DNA from 2 places in the Solibacillus sp. R5-41 genome. Region 2 is predicted to be linked to the other one. Evidence: riboswitches for the same ligand, from Rfam matches in the RefSeq annotation. Region 2 holds a riboswitch; the other holds the start of a gene.

Region 1 (5,224 bases), 370 kb from region 2:
CGAACATTATACCAACTTCTAAAATTGTTGTATTCGTTTGTGCAAATTCTTCTGTTCCTTGCTTCATCGATATTACAACGCGGTCCGTCTCTTCTTGAATATTCTTTACAATATTCGATACTTCTGAAGATGACTGACGTGATTGTTCGGCTAATTTACGAACTTCACCAGCAACTACAGCAAACCCTTTACCGTGTTCACCTGCACGAGCTGCTTCGATAGCCGCGTTCAGTGCTAATAAATTTATTTGCTCTGAAATCCCAGTAATCACCTTAACAATCTTACCAATTTCGTGCGATTTTTCTCCAAGTATATTGATGGCACTAGATGTTGTATTAATCGTTTGATTAAATTGCTCCATTCTAACCATCGAATCTTTTAACTTTTCGTTACCGTCTTGTGTCAATTCTAATGTAGTATTCGATTGTTCAGAAATTTGGTTTGATCTTATAGATAGGTCTTCAATAGCTTCTGTCATATCTTCAATAGAAGTAGAACTCTCTTCAGTAGCTACTAATTGTTTTTTTAACCCTTTGCCTACCTCATCGATTGCAGCCCTAACAATATCAGCCTTCTCAGCTGCATATTCCCCATGTTCAGTAAGAGTTTTACCTTTTTCATTCACATTTTTTGCAAATAACTGAAATTGCTCTCTTACTTGACCTGCTGATAGTTCATTCATTTCGTTTGTAGCCACATTATTTAAATGAGAATGTCGTTTGAGCATAAAATATTGGTAAGAAAAGTACAAAGTTGTACATAATAAAACGACAATAGTTCCTAGCATGATAACTTCCATTAAAAAGTAAATCTCCTATTCTACTAACGTATTATTCATAAAGCTTTATAGCTCTTTTGCAACGATATAAATTCCATCTGCTGTAGTCGATGGAATTTTACTTAGTTTTTCATTGTTTTCATATTTATGAACAATAAAATTCCCTTCTAAATCTACATATTTTGTTAGGCCATGATACTTCTCCAGCACGCGTATTGACTTCGGATTCGTCGCTTCAGCTAGTACAAGTTTTAATCCTTCTTCACTTGCCTTTTTTATTAATACATCACCTAAGCTTTGTACAATTTCATGACGACTATGCTCAGCAATTATACCTAGTAAAAAGATATGTAACGCTTCCCCATCTTCCAAATCTTTTCCGTAACGTTTTTTATAATCATCTAGGAAACGTTTATCGATATCCTCTAACACACGCATTACGATATTCATGTCAGCAAACGTGCCTTCAAAAATGTCACCTTCATTAATTTCAAAGGCATTGGTATCCCCAACTAGTGCGCCTAAAACATTTTTTTCGTTATCTAACGCTACAGCACAATAACCTTGATGAGCATATGTCTCGATATATTCCTTCGTAAACTGATACCAATCTTCGTAAGGTAAATTTAAGGCGTATCCAATTATCGGCTCTTGTATCCATTTCCCACCAACTTCTACTCCAATAAATGTCTTAGCTAAACATTCTGCTGTCTTTTCAATTAATTCTGGTTGATCCTTTGTAAGGATTTCAATTGTGTATAAATCTGCTGTTGTTTGCATCGTGATGTTATTCCTCTCCGAATTAGGGTTGTTTATTTAAAAATTAGCGTGAATCCGTTTCAGAAACATGATTGACCACTCTTCCAGGGAAATCAATTGTCTCAATAGCATTTCGAATTTGTACTGAAGAAATTTTAGATTTAGAATTTACAATGGCAATATCTTTAAAGCCAAGAGAAACGTAAAACAAGAAAGTCTCTCCAAGTCCTGCAGCAGTCTTAGAAGGAAGCGGTGATTGGTAGGTTGCATCAACTACTAACCTATAAGTAAGTTTATGTACCTTACCTACAGTTTCTTGTAAATGCTTTAAATATCCCTCAACAAGATCGTCTTTAATAAACCCTAGAATTTGAACATGTACTTCTTTTTTCGCTTCATAAATTGCCATTTTATATTTTGGTTCATTTACAACTATCATTTTAAACCTCCTTTTCTATTACTTATCTACTGTCTCTATATCTATGACCTGACAATGTAAGCTGCCGTTCATTACAGCACTTCTTTTAAACGAAAAAACTACCCCAACAAAAAACGAGGGTAGCCAAATAACCACTTCTTATCTTGGCAACCCGACTATCATTATCCAAAAGGATTTAAGACTCGTAGCTTTGCGTCCTTACCTTTCGATAAGTTTGCCCGTTTTTATTTAAAGATAAATAATCAGAATGTCTATTAACCTATCAATTTAACAGTATAAATTACTTATTACTTTTTATCTATACTAGTACTTTTTCCGAAAGAATACTGGATTAATTCAAGGGATTCTTGATAAACATTAGAAGGAATTGACAAATAAAGTACCATTAGGCTATCACATAAAGAGGAAGTTTGTAATTTCCCTTAATTGCAGGAAAAGTAAAAGAGCATAATAAATGTATTTTCTTTTTTTCTACACATTTGTTTTGTTGTAAATGTTTTGATTCTTCTATCCGTCCCCACTCTCCCACTGTTTTATATGCTCTTATCAGGAGTATATCCAGACTAACTCTCATTACGATGCAACTTGTTAAGGGAATGCGCTACTATTCAAGTTAATTTGGCTTATGCGATAGGTAATACTCCAGAATTAAGGACATTGGCAGTGTTGCACCAGAAAAGATTATGGAGAGTCTTGGCCATTCAGATGATCAAATTACCAAGTAACATGACAAAGTAAATGAAAAAGAAGCCTCCCAAAAGTTCAGTGAACTTTTGAGAAGCCTCCGTTAAAATCTTTTATGTTAGCAAAATGTTAACATCACACTTTCACCTTACATAAAACCCAGTCATATCAAGGGTTCAAGCGGCTTGTTACATCATGCCGCCCATGCCACCCATGCCACCCATATCAGGCATACCCATACCGCCGCCTGCTTCTGGGATGTCTGCTACTACTGCTTCCGTTGTAAGGAATAGTGAAGCGACTGATGCAGCATTTTGTAAAGCTGAACGCGTTACTTTTGCTGGGTCTACTACGCCTGCTTCAATCATGTTTACCCATTCACCTGTTGCTGCATTGAAGCCAATTCCTACTTCTTCTCGCTTTAGGCGGTCTACGATGATTGAACCTTCAAGACCCGCATTCTCAGCAATTTGACGTACTGGTTCTTCTAATGCACGTAAAATGATTTTCACACCCGTAGCTACATCACCTTCTACTTCTTCAAGCACGTTCACTACTGCACCATATACATTAAGAAGGGCTGTACCACCACCTGATACGATACCTTCTTCTACTGCCGCACGTGTTGAGTTCAGTGCGTCCTCGATGCGTAATTTACGTTCTTTTAATTCTGTTTCTGTTGCTGCCCCTACTTTAATAACGGCAACACCGCCTGCTAATTTTGCTAAGCGCTCTTGTAATTTTTCTTTATCGAACTCTGAAGTCGTTTCAGCAAGCTGCATACGAATTTGATTCACGCGTGCTGCTACTGCATCTGTGTTACCAGCGCCTTCAACGATCGTTGTATTATCTTTTGAAACGATTACTTTTACCGCGCGACCTAATGAAGTTAAGTCTGCTGTTTTTAAATCTAAGCCAAGATCTTGTGTAATCACTTGACCACCTGTAAGAATCGCAATATCTTCTAGCATTGCTTTACGACGGTCACCAAAGCCTGGTGCTTTTACTGCTACGGCATTGAATGTACCGCGAAGTTTATTCACTACAAGAGTTGCTAATGCTTCCCCTTCAACGTCCTCCGCAATAATTAAAATTGGACGACCTTGTTGTACAACTTGCTCAAGCACTGGTAAAATCTCTTGAATGCTTGCGATTTTTTTATCTGTAATTAAAACGAATGGGTTATCTAGTACCGCTTCCATTTTGTCTGTATCTGTCACCATGTAGTGTGAAGCATAACCACGGTCAAATTGCATACCTTCTACAACATCAAGCTCTGTTGTGAAGCCTTTTGATTCTTCAATCGTAATAACACCATCATTGCCAACTCGTTCCATAGCATCTGCAATGTACCCACCGATTTCCTCGTCACCTGAAGAGATAGATGCTACTTGTGCGATCGACTCTTTGTTTTCCACTGGGCGTGAAATGGCTTGAAGCTCTGTTAATGCAGCTGCAACCGCTTTATCCATCCCTTTACGGATGCCAACAGGGTTTGCGCCAGCTGTTACGTTTTTTAAACCTTCGCGGATCATCGCTTGTGCAAGAACCGTTGCTGTAGTTGTACCGTCACCAGCAATTTCATTTGTTTTAGAAGCCACTTCTGCTACTAATTTTGCACCCATGTTTTCAAATGGGTTTTCTAACTCGATTTCTTTTGCGATCGAAACACCGTCATTTGTAATTAGTGGTGAACCGAATTTTTTTTCTAATACAACGTTACGTCCTTTTGGTCCAAGTGTTACCTTTACAGCATTTGCTAATTTATCAACACCAGCCGCCATTAATGAGCGTGCGTCTTCTGAAAATTTAATGTCTTTTGCCATAATCCATATACCTCCTGAATTTAATTATCTATTTCGTTCATTTATCAACATCATATGTGCAGCTAGTATGTTTTACTATTTATATCTAGCTGCAGTTCATTTTCGATTTAGGCTTATCCAATAATTGCTAATACGTCGCTTTCACGTAAAATTAAATATTCTACGCCGTCGTATTTCACTTCTGTACCAGAGAATTTTGAGAAGATAATTTCATCGCCTACTTTTACGTCAAGCGGGGCATGAGTGCCGTTGTCAAGAACTCGACCTGTACCTACTGCTACCGCTTTACCAGTTTGTGGTTTTTCTTTTGCTGAGTCAGGTAATACAATCCCGAAAGCAGTTTTTTCCTCTACCTCAACAAGTTCAATAATGATGCGATCTCCTAATGGTCTTAACAAGTGAAACAACCTCCTACGTTTTTAAATTTAGCACTCTCAGTTAAAGAGTGCTAACACAATTATTAGTTTAATGAATTCCTTTTTTTTTTGCAAGTCAGAACTATAAAAAATTTTGTATTATTTCCAAATTCCTCTACAATATAGTTAATCGTTATTTTTCTTACCAATAGGAAATGCTGTGTCCTTTCTTATTTGCCTACGTCATATAACTAATAAAAAAAAGAAAGAAGGTTACTTATCGTGACATCCATTTCAGCACCAAATTTCAAAACACAAAAGACCGCATTTTATGTGTTGATTACGTATATCGTGTGCCAACTCTCTGTACTAGTGCTCATCC
Region 2 (5,224 bases):
ATTATTTTAGATGGCTTTGCCTTTCGAGAAGAGGTAAAGGGAAATGCCGTAGCACAAGCAAATAAACCAAATTTCGATCGTTTCTGGAACGTTTATCCGCACGCGACATTAACAGCGAGCGGAGAATCAGTAGGACTACCAGACGGACAAATGGGGAACTCTGAAGTAGGGCACTTAAATATTGGTGCTGGCCGTATTGTTTACCAAAACTTAACGCGCATCAATAAATCCATTCGTGAGGGAGACTTTTTCCATAACGAACAGTTTTTATCTGCTGTCGAGCATGCAAAAGCACATGGCTCCAAGCTTCATCTAATGGGCTTACTTTCAGATGGCGGAGTTCATAGTCATTATGAGCACTTGTTTGCCTTGTTAAAATTAGCAAAAGCAAACGGCTTAAGTGAAGTATATGTCCATGGTTTCTTAGATGGTCGTGATGTTGGTCCTGCGACTGCACGTGATTATATTATAGAAACAGAAAAGCAAATGAAGGAAATTGGCATCGGTAAATTTGCTAGTGTTCATGGACGTTATTTCGCTATGGATCGCGACAAACGTTGGGAACGCGTACAGCTAACGTATAAAGCGTTAGTAGATGGCATCGGTCAAACGGCTACTTCTGCATTAGCAGGTGTAGAAACATCATACGAACAAACTGTATATGATGAATTCGTTCAACCATTTGTCATTACACAAGAAGGTACACCTGTTGCGACAGTCGATACAAATGATGCAGTAATTTTCTTTAATTTCCGTCCAGACCGTGCAATTCAGCTTTCAACTGTATTTACGAATGAAAGCTTTGCAAGTTTCGAGCTTTCAAACAAGCAACCATCGAACGTAAAATTCGTCTCATTCACGCACTATAGTGATGAGGTGCATGCAGAGGTGGCGTTCCAATCAAATAACCTCGATAATACAGTAGGTGAAGTTATTTCGAAGGCAGGTAAAACGCAATTGCGCATTGCCGAAACGGAGAAATATCCGCACGTAACGTTCTTTATGAGCGGTGGTCGTGAAGCTAATTTTGATGGGGAAGAGCGTATTTTAATTAATTCGCCAAAAGTAGCGACGTATGACTTACAGCCTGAGATGAGTGCTTATGAAGTGACAGATGCACTGCTTCAAGCAATTGCAGCAGATAAATTTGATGCAATTATATTAAACTTTGCCAATCCAGATATGGTTGGACACTCAGGTATGCTAGAGCCTACAATTAAAGCGATTGAAGTTGTAGATGAATGCTTAGGGAAAGTGGTAGATGCAATTATCGCAAAAGGCGGTAAGGCAATTATTACAGCGGACCACGGAAATTCAGATGAGGTCATAACACTAGATGATCATCCGATGACAGCCCATACGACAAATCCGGTTCCTGTTATTGTGACGAAGCCGGGTGTGGTATTACATCAAGATGGCGTTTTAGCAGACTTAGCACCAACAATGCTACAGTTATTAACAATTGAACAACCTGTTGAAATGACAGGGAAATCATTAATTTTGCCAACAAATCAAGATTAATTATTGATTTTGGCTAATTATATAGCTTGTGCAACTAGGCAGGCAACTTATCAATTTTACTTAAAGAGGAGATTTTTATTATGCCATTCATTACTCAAGTATATGCTCGTGAAGTTTTAGACTCTCGCGGTAACCCGACAGTAGAAGTAGAAGTATTTACAGAATCAGGCGCATTCGGTCGCGCAATCGTGCCATCTGGTGCATCAACTGGTGAATATGAAGCAGTAGAATTACGCGATGGCGACAAAGGCCGTTATTTAGGTAAAGGCGTTGAAAAAGCAGTTGAAAATGTCAACACGCTAATCGCCGAAGAATTAGAAAACCAATATTCAGTATTAGACCAAGTTGTGATCGACCAAGCGTTAATCGCACTTGACGGTACAGAAAACAAAGGTAAATTAGGTGCCAACGCAATCCTTGGTGTATCAATGGCCGTTGCACATGCAGCAGCAGATTACCTTGATGTGCCATTATACCAATACCTTGGTGGCTTCAACTCAAAACAATTACCAGTACCAATGATGAACATCATCAATGGTGGTGAGCACGCAGATAATAACGTAGACGTGCAAGAGTTCATGATTATGCCAGTAGGTGCTGAAAACTTCAAACACGCATTACGCATGGGTACAGAAATTTTCCACCACTTAAAAGCGGTATTAAAAGAAAAAGGTTACAACACTGCTGTTGGGGATGAAGGCGGTTTTGCTCCAAACTTAGGCTCAAACGAAGAAGCGATAACAGTAATTTTAGAAGCAATCGAAAAAGCAGGTTACAAAGCAGGCGAAGAAATTCGCTTAGCAATGGACGTAGCATCTTCAGAGTTATATAACAAAGAAGACGGCAAGTACCATTTAAAAGGTGAAGGCGTAGTTCGTACTTCAGAAGAAATGGTTGCTTGGTACGAAGAATTAACTTCTAAATACCCAATCATCTCAATCGAAGACGGCTTAGACGAAAACGACTGGGCTGGTCACAAATTATTAACTGAGCGCATCGGTAACCGCGTACAATTAGTAGGAGACGATCTATTCGTTACTAACACAGCGAAACTTGCTGAAGGTATCGAACAAGGCGTTGGTAACTCAATTTTAGTTAAAGTGAACCAAATCGGTACATTAACTGAAACGTTCGAAGCGATCGAAATGGCAAAACGCGCTGGCTATACAGCCGTTATCTCGCACCGTTCTGGTGAATCAGAAGACGCGACAATTGCAGACATCGCAGTAGCTACAAACGCTGGTCAAATTAAAACAGGTGCACCATCTCGTACAGACCGCGTTGCAAAATACAACCAATTATTACGCATCGAAGACCAACTAGGTGCAACAGCACGCTACGAAGGTTTAAACTCTTTCTATAATATTAAATAATTTATTCAATTTTAAAAGCACTCAAACACGGAGGAGAAAATCCGTTGTTTGAGTGCTTTTTTTTTGGAGAAGAGGGTTAGCTTGGCTACAGTTACTGTTAATAGACAAAAGGTGTGTGACAATAGTTAGTCCCTATCAAAATAAGCGCTTTTCTTCTCTTCGCAAGCTTAGAGTACGAGAATATTTAAGATTGTTAAAACTATTTCCCAGCATGCAATACTAGTTTAAGTTTTAGGAACGCATTATTAAAACGGCACAACATAATTATATTGTACCAATCCTGTTTCATTCGCATAGAGCGCAACTTGTGTACGATCACTAAGGTCCAATTTCGATAAAATTTGGCTAACATGCTTTTTCACCGTATTTTCTGAAATGAATAGGTTTTTGGCTATTTGTTTATTCGAAAATCCCATCCCAAGTTTTTGCAATACTTCTCTTTCCTTAGAAGTGAGAAGCTCTACAAGGTTGGTATCCATTCGGTGTTTCTTTTGTGTTTGCACGAGCATGTCTATTATGTCCGGGTCATAATATTTCCTTCCTTTTTGAATCAATTGAAAGGCATAAATGAGTTCTTCGGGATGTGAGTTTAGTGAAATATAGCCATCTACATCCATTGCCATTGCGCGTTGAAATGATTCACGATCTTTTGAATAGGTAAGGATCGCAAATTTGGAGGTACATCCTAATTTTCTCGCTTCATTAATCAATTCTAATCCACATTCATTTCCTAAATGGAAATCAACAATAGTCAAATCCGGTCTTTCGCTTTGCATCAAATGAAGTGCTTCTTGAGTACTACTTGCTTCTCCGGAAATTTCCAATTTATCCTCTGATGATAGAATGGAAATTAACCCCCTACGGATGATTGCTTGTTCATCCACCAATAAGATTTTCATCAATAAATTGCCTCCCCACTCAAATTAAAAGAGTGCTTCTTTTTAAAGACTTTCAAATGAAATGAGGCCGGTTGCACCACTGACTTCATACATCCAAGGTGCCCAAATAGAGGATGTATTTCCTAGTCTCCCAAAATAAAATCTTTTCCTGTTCTTATTATTTTGCTTCTTTAGTAATAATGTTAGCTTGGAATTAAATTTAGGTTCGCGAAGAAATGAAAGTCTTTAGATGACGTAATTTTCTGTATATTCATTGTAGAATTTGGTTCGGAAATAAATACTTTGAAAAATGCTTCTTTTAAAATGATTCTAAAAAAAATTTTAAATGAGAAATGTTAAAAATGGGTTAAAAAGTTAAAAAAATAAAATTCTTTTATTTTTTTATTATTATTTTTATTATACTTAATTATTTTTTGATTTTTTGTCAGATTTTAGGGGGTGTAAAGCACTTTCTTTGCAATCTTATTGTTTATTTCGTCGTTTCATATCAATTTGCTACACAACGATAGTGTAAATACGACTGTTGAACCGTTAATAGCTGGAATAGAATGTCCGTAACTACAAAAGACACAACAATTAGTAGTAATTTTGCAGCACCCATTGGACTAAAAGTAGGGTATGTGTTGGCTAAATTTGATTTCGCTACACCACTCTTACAATAAATTGATGTAGGAATAGCACTACGAATTATTAGGATAATTAGATGAGCTAGCCAAAAAAATGAATGCTAATGATCTGCAGTTGGAATGGATGTTGTCCCAGTCATCTTAATTCGATCCGAAGTCCACATAAGAATATGAAATAGTAAAGTCAGCACCCATTTCATTATTCGAACATGATTTAAAAAACCAACGAGTCGCGAATGGAGTATCATTAACCCCTGTCTTTTGAATAGAACAAACGTATGACGAAATATATGCGCTAGATGCCAATGCACATGGGAAGGTAGGTCAATATAAACATCACAAACATTCAATATGAATGGAAATACGACAGTAAATAAAGGTGATATTTACCGGTTTTTGGTTTGTTAGTTAGCGAGGTAATTAAAATTTTTTTTAAAATATTTCAATGGAAAATAACGGTGTATTCATGAAATTGTAAAAAAACTAGACACTAAAAAATGGTGTAAGTCATTGATATATCAACATTTATAAAGGGTATATAACTAATTGGTGTTATATGGAATGGAACGAAAGTATACCATAAGTTTCCCTACGAAAGTAGAAGGTCAAAATGCCAAAAATCACCCAATAGAGGGGAGAGGAATTTTTTGGTTCTGTCTATACTGAACATAGTTCCACTTTCATAGTAAGTTAAGTGAGTTTCTAAAAGGGGAGGGAATTTGGAAGCTTTAAAAAGCTGCCGAACTATGAAAATGGTGCATAGAGTCAAGACTGCCTTATCACAGGTGAAAGAAAACTCATACCC

What was found. Region 2 has a riboswitch for cyclic di-GMP ahead of CSE16_RS17765 (response regulator transcription factor). Riboswitches for the same ligand answer to the same signal wherever they lie in the genome.
Region 1: linked by a shared signal. The riboswitch ahead of CSE16_RS19550 (hypothetical protein) and the one ahead of CSE16_RS17765 (response regulator transcription factor) in region 2 are both predicted to bind cyclic di-GMP.

What each region holds. Positions count from the first base shown of each region.
Region 1 covers NZ_CP024123.1:3,960,707-3,965,930, forward strand. Annotated here, with positions in the region: gene CSE16_RS19540 (methyl-accepting chemotaxis protein) at 1-799, opposite strand, end outside; gene CSE16_RS19545 (hypothetical protein) at 845-1,558, opposite strand; gene CSE16_RS19550 (hypothetical protein) at 1,602-1,976, opposite strand; cyclic di-GMP riboswitch class I at 2,119-2,205, opposite strand; gene groL (chaperonin GroEL) at 2,849-4,486, opposite strand; gene groES (co-chaperone GroES) at 4,600-4,884, opposite strand; gene CSE16_RS19565 (CPBP family intramembrane glutamic endopeptidase) at 5,125-5,224, shown strand, end outside.
Region 2 covers NZ_CP024123.1:3,591,785-3,597,008, reverse strand. Annotated here, with positions in the region: gene gpmI (2,3-bisphosphoglycerate-independent phosphoglycerate mutase) at 1-1,521, shown strand, start outside; gene eno (phosphopyruvate hydratase) at 1,602-2,894, shown strand; gene CSE16_RS17765 (response regulator transcription factor) at 3,140-3,793, opposite strand; cyclic di-GMP riboswitch class II at 3,850-3,933, opposite strand.